Regions from separate parts of the Peribacillus sp. FSL R5-0717 genome, predicted to be linked through region 2. Evidence: riboswitches for the same ligand, from Rfam matches in the RefSeq annotation. Region 2 holds a riboswitch; the other holds the start of a gene.

Region 1 (3,164 bases), 3.9 Mb from region 2:
TAATATCTGAGTAAGGTTCTTGGATGCTTAATAACCTTTTCAGTATATGCACGGTTTCTTTTTCTAACGAAAGCTCTTCTGTCCAAGGAAGTGCTTTTTTACTTTTGGAAGCGTACGTCGTATAAAGTACATATAGAAGTATTTCCCCCAAGTCGTAAAAATCCTGCCTTTTCAGCTGCAAAATGGATTCTTTAGCGAGGTTGTCCGAATTGATCATCTTGGACAAACCAAAGTCTATCAAAATGGGCTGATGGTTCTTAAGTAGAATATTCGGTATACGTAAATCTTGATGCAAAATGTCATGCTCATGTAGATAACATACTAAATCGACCAGCTTATACAGAAAATATAAAGACTCTTTCTCATTGAACGTTAATTGATTCGAGAAAATATGGTCTTCTAAATTATTCCCTTCTATGAAATCCATCACAAAATAAACATTTCCATCTTGCGAAAATTTCTCGTGAAATTTAGGGATATTTCTGTGGTTTAACATTCGTAATATGGAAATTTCATTTTCAAACTGTTTCAGCTCTTTTTTGCTGCGGCGTTTACTTTTCCGGAGCTGTTTGATCACTATATTTTCATTCATTTTCAAATCATTGCAACGATAAACAATACCGTAGCTTCCTGTTCCGATTACAGCTTTTACCTCGTAGCGGTAATTCAAAACCACTCCTTTTTTTAAAGGTATATCCACAAAAAATTGGTATAACTTTCTAAATGTACGCAAAATTGAAACTTTCCTCACCACTTTCATCTATTCAAGTCAAGAACAAAAAAAGGCCGTTATTAATTAAGCCGGAAATATGAATGAACATGGATAGTTTAACACTGATTTTTGATAATGCGGTAATGAAAGTCATTTCTTCGGGGAGATCTTTTGATAGTTCACAATTAAAAATAAATTTTTCATATAATTTCACATTATGAAATTATATGGTTTTTAAAAATATTAAGTTTACTATAATGAATTCATAATAAAAGAGTAGGAGGTGATGAGATGGATGGGCGCGAGTTGAGAAATTCTTTGGTAAATTCCCAACCGGCGTCACAATAGTGAGCTGGTTTGATGGTAGTGTTCAAAAGGGCATCACTGTGAATTCATTAAATTCACGAGTAAAATTGCAAAACTCACGAGTGAACTGCTGAATTCACGAGTCAAGTGGCCAATTCACGAGTAAAGCAGCTGAATTTACGAGTAAACCGGCCAAATTCACGAGTAAAACAGCAGAATTCACGAGTAAACCGTCAAAACTCACGAGTAAACTACTAACTGAGCTCCCTTTGATCAAATTCTTTGAAGGCTACGGGAAATGAGGGTATGGAAGATTGAAAGTTTAGTAACCCTAAATCAAGAAAACTTTTCTAATACGTTTGACAATTGGATTTATCGTGTTAATATAAAGGCAAATGAATTTAATATACAATTTGTACCACTAGGGGTGCTTTATAGGTAAAAGTTGATTTTTTACCCACAAAAGCTGAGATTGAAGTATGACTTTAAGACCCTTAGAACCTGATCTGGTTTATACCAGCGTAGGGAAGTGGGGTCTGGAACTATACATTTCTGTATTATTTCTTGTACAACCACTTTCTTTACGTTTAAGAAAGTGGTTTTTTGTTTGCAAAAAAAGGGGTGATAAGTGTTTTTTCCGTAACGTTCAATGAAAAAATACAATTTGGAGGTAATGGACATGAAGTTTTCAGAGGAGATCCGTAAGGAAGTTGATCACATTTGGGAAGCTAGTTTTAATCATCCGTTTGTTGCAGGAATAGGAGATGGCACATTGCCATTGGAGTGTTTCCGTTTTTATGTCATGCAAGATGCCTATTATTTATCTCATTTTGCTAGAGTTCAAGCCTTAGGGGCAGTCAAAGCTACAGATTTACATACAACAAGCAGGCTTGCCGGCCATGCACAAGGAACATATGAAGCGGAGTTGAAACTTCATGAGAATTTTTCCGAGAGATTAGGCATCACAAAAGAAGAACGGGAAAATTTCAAGCCTGCCCCGACTGCCTATGCTTATACTTCCCATATGTATCGTGCGGCATATTCGGGACATTTAGGAGATGTTATTGCAGCTATCTTGCCGTGTTACTGGCTGTATTATGAGATAGGTGAAAAGCTGCAAGGGTGCATGCCCGAAGAGCCGATTTATCAAGAATGGATAGCGGCTTACGGAGGAGAGTGGTTCCGCACTTTGGTGGAAGAACAAATTGCGAGGCTGGATGAGATAGCTGAAAAAGTAACTGAAGAAGATAAGGCGAGAATGAAAGAGCATTTTATTCTCAGCAGCCAATATGAATACTCATTTTGGGAAATGGCTTATCGTTTAGAGACATGGCCCGTTCATAAGGAAACATTAGAAGTATAAAAGGAGAATGAAACAATGAAAAAAGGATTGAAATTAACGGATATACTAGTCACGATCGTGATTGCGGTAGCATTTGGAATCGTTTATATCCTTTGGGGTTCGATTTATTATTCCGTTAAACCCTTAGGATTACATCTGGATCAACTTATTTATGGAATGTGGTTTATAGCTGGCCCTGTCGCCTTTTTCATTTTACGGAAACCGGGTGTGGCACTTTTGGCGGAGATAGCTGCAGCTTCCGGGGAATTCTTTCTAGGTTCCCCATGGGGGCTGACTGTACTGTTATATGGAGTGGTCCAAGGTTTGTTCGCGGAACTGGTGTTCATGGGGTTCAAATATAAAAAATTTAATATGCCGGTGGCCGTTTTAGCTGCGATGGCTTCCTGCCTGGCATCAGTTATCATGGATTTTGCATACGGGGAAATAGGTGCTCTTTCTACTTGGAATCTATCGTTATTCATGATAGCGAGGTTTGTGGGTTCCATATTCTTTGCAGGTGTGACCGCTTATTATCTAGTTAAAGTCCTGGAAGCAACAGGGGTAACTAATCTTGTGCGTCCGGTTTCCAATAAAGATTATGCAGAACTTGATTAAAAGAAGAGGTTGAGGGCCATGGAACCAATCGTTTCTGTTGAAAAGTTAAGAATGAAATTTCCCGGTGATGAATCTTTGATATTCAAGGACCTATCACTATCGTTTGATCAAGGAGAAAAAGTGCTATTGTTGGGACCATCAGGATGTGGTAAGTCCACTCTGTTGCAAGTGTTAAGCGGATTGATTCCG
Region 2 (3,164 bases):
ACCCATTACACTATAGGTAGCCGAAATTTTCAGGCCGGAGAAAATGAACGGGATCGAGTGAGGAAGTTCCAGCTTCCAAAATAACTGGTTTTTCCCCGCTCCCATCATCTTTAAATAATGCTTAAGCTCGTATGGTGTCTGGCGAAAACCGTCCAATGATGCGACCGCAACCGGAAAAAAACATACAAGTGAAATCACGATTAACTTAGGCAGCATGCCAAAGCCAAACCAGATCACCAAAAGCGGCGCCAAAACAATGATAGGTATATTTTGTGATAGTATGAGCAGAGGATAAACCGCGTCCTTCACACCTGGAAATAGATGTAGGATTGCCGCGATCAATAAGCCGATGCAGCTTCCAATAAAAAAACCTGACAACGCAAGCTCGGTTGTGGATATAAGGTGTCCGTAAAGATTGCGGGACGACTCAATTCCTTCAATGAAAATGGCCGATGGAGCGGGAAGCAGCCATTCTTCAACTTTCAATAAGACTGTCACTGACTCCCATACAATCAGCAACAATAATAAAAGAAAGAAGGGAGCCCCCTTCTTCCAAATTCCCCTTCCGATCATGCCCGATATTTCTCCGTTAACGTATCCATCGTAATCCCGCTTGGCTGATATAATATTTTCACTTGGGAAATGACATTCGGCGATCCTATTTCAATCATTCTTACATTCATTTTTTCTATCACGGCAAAAAGCTCGGAAAGCTCCCCCTCCATTGTCGTTTCAAGCGGGTGAACCTCATACTTGACACCTGATTCTTCAATGATCTTGATTGCTTCATCGACCATAGGGATGACATTTTCCCCTTTAGGAATAATTTGTATACTAATTAATGAATTGGCCATTGTATTTCCTCCTATTTTGGTAAAAATTCATTGGTAAATGCCTTTTCAGGATCGAAATCACCTTCAAGAAGCTTATTTTCAGTCATCCACTCACTGTAATTCTTCCAAATTTCAAGCTTTTGTTCACCCCATCGCGGAGCATCATCCTGATACTTGGCTGCAAGCCACTCCTGGCTTTTCTTCACTAGTTTTGGATCAAGATCCGGTTCAGACTCAATTAAAATATCTGCTGCATCATCAGGATTCTTAATCGCAAACTGGTACCCTTTCGAAGCTGCATGAACGAATGCTTTAACAGTCTCGGGATCTTCTTTTATCATCTTTTCATTTGTAGTCAAAACAGGCGTATAGTAATCAAGCTTATCAGAGTATTCGGTTAAGTACACCATATTAAGCTTTTCATTTCGCAACTCAGCCTCAATGCCTGTCCAACCATAATAAATCCAGGCAAAATCTATATCCCTTTTAACCGAAGTGAAAAAATCCATGTCTCCTGTATTGACTATGTCCACTTCATTTACATCCGCATTTTCCTTTTTCATGAGTGAATCAATAATGGCCTTTTCAACCGGAGATCCCCAGCCACCATACGTTTTCCCTTCAAAATCTTTGGGAGTCGTAATGTCCTTAGCCTCAGGGGAAGCGAATCCCGAAGTATTATGCTGGATGACGGCAGCTACCGAAACAATCGGCACACCCTGTACGCGGGCCTGCGTTATGCCCTCTTGATAGCTCACGCCAAATTCAGATTTCCCTGAAGCGACAAGCTTATCAGCTCCTGCTTCACCTGGCATGATAATTTCCACATCAAGACCTTGTTCTTTAAAATAACCTTTTTCCTTGGCTACATACAATCCTGTATGGTTTGTATTCGGTGTCCAATCGAGCACGACCGATACCTTCTTTAATTCTTCATTTTTAGATGCTTCTTCTTTTTCATTAGTTCCGCCTGCTCCGCATCCAGCTAAAAGGAAGAACGAAGTTAACAGTGGTAAGAATTTATTCAAGTCATTATCCTCCTACACATCTTATAAAATTCATATGCCGGAACCATAATAGGGCTCCAGGGCTATTCAAATACTGGATAAAAAAGCAAAAAACGCCCGAAGATGAATTCGGACGTTAACATACAAAACAGGAAATCAGTCATAATATGTTCCCTCCGCTGGCATCACCCAGATCAGGTTCAAAGAGTCAGCATCTAATGGATGCAATCTCAGCCAGCAGTACTGGCCCCCCTACATTTCTCGCACATATGAACTTTTCTCTCTCATTATATCAATTCATGGGGAAAAAGGAATACTAATTTGCTTCTTCTCTCTAATTGGAAAGGTATTCCTGGCACTTCAGGATATCTTGCAAATATCTTTTGGAACGAAAATCATTGAAAGCAAAATAATTCTGCCTCTTTCCGTTCCAATATTTCTTGGCTGCAACGGCGGCGGACACGTTCCAAATAGTCATTTCTTTTCAAGCATTCATATAATGAGCATTACGTGTAGACATTTTTGTTTACTTGTTTTATTAAACCCTTAATTTCATAAGCAAAAGGTGGATATGTCATGATAAAGATTAATCACAAATGGTTAGATGTCAGTCAAATCCAACCAGGTACAGCCTCTGCCAAATCGCTTGAAACTCTTCAATGCTTGGCGGAAGATTCTAACGTTTTTGAATACCGGAACTTTTGGGATTTTAATTTCGAGATACAGCTGAGGAACCGAGTCATAGAGGCAGCTATTGCGTTGGATAAAAGCGGTCCGGATTTTTCCACACTTGAGGAGTCTCAATCCAATCAACGTTATTGGCACCTTTCAAAGGATGGCACCTTTACCCTTCAGCCAGGGATTCTCCCTCATGCTGCGCTCGTTGACATTTTCATGAATGGAGGGCTTTATGCCTTCGAATGCGGGACAGCAATGATCGTCACTTTTTTAAAGGCGATTTTGGATCTAATCGGCCCTAGGAATTTCGACTATCTTTTTTCAGACCTATTTTTATATGACTTTCGCCCTCCAAGGAATATGGCTCTCATCGTTCACCAAGGAAGGGATTATTCACCAGGTGATTGCGTTTACTTCAAAAACCCTGATCACGACTTGGCAACCCCTGAATGGCAAGGTGAAAATGCCATATTATTAGGGAATAACCTCTTTTATGGCCACGGGATCGGGATTACCACTGCACAGGGAATCATCGATGAATTAAATAGCAATAGAAAGCCATTTGCCACCATATCAGCATTTCTGACAACGCATATCATTTTCCTGGATAGTTCCTTCTATAGACAATTCCAACTAAATAACCCCC

What was found. Region 2 has a riboswitch for thiamine pyrophosphate ahead of NYE65_RS05275 (ABC transporter substrate-binding protein). Riboswitches for the same ligand answer to the same signal wherever they lie in the genome.
Region 1: it holds a riboswitch for thiamine pyrophosphate, as region 2 does, so the genes downstream of both, tenA (thiaminase II) here and NYE65_RS05275 (ABC transporter substrate-binding protein) in region 2, are expected to answer to the same signal.

What each region holds. Positions count from the first base shown of each region.
Region 1 is NZ_JBBOOF010000001.1:4,951,797-4,954,960, forward strand. It holds gene NYE65_RS23740 (protein kinase domain-containing protein) at 1-676, opposite strand, end outside; TPP riboswitch at 1,432-1,563, shown strand; gene tenA (thiaminase II) at 1,698-2,381, shown strand; gene NYE65_RS23750 (ECF transporter S component) at 2,397-2,975, shown strand; gene NYE65_RS23755 (ABC transporter ATP-binding protein) at 2,994-3,164, shown strand, end outside.
Region 2 is NZ_JBBOOF010000001.1:1,084,174-1,087,337, forward strand. It holds gene NYE65_RS05265 (ABC transporter permease) at 1-573, opposite strand, end outside; gene NYE65_RS05270 (thiamine-binding protein) at 570-854, opposite strand; gene NYE65_RS05275 (ABC transporter substrate-binding protein) at 866-1,861, opposite strand; TPP riboswitch at 1,995-2,104, opposite strand; gene NYE65_RS05280 (protein-glutamine gamma-glutamyltransferase) at 2,417-3,164, shown strand, end outside.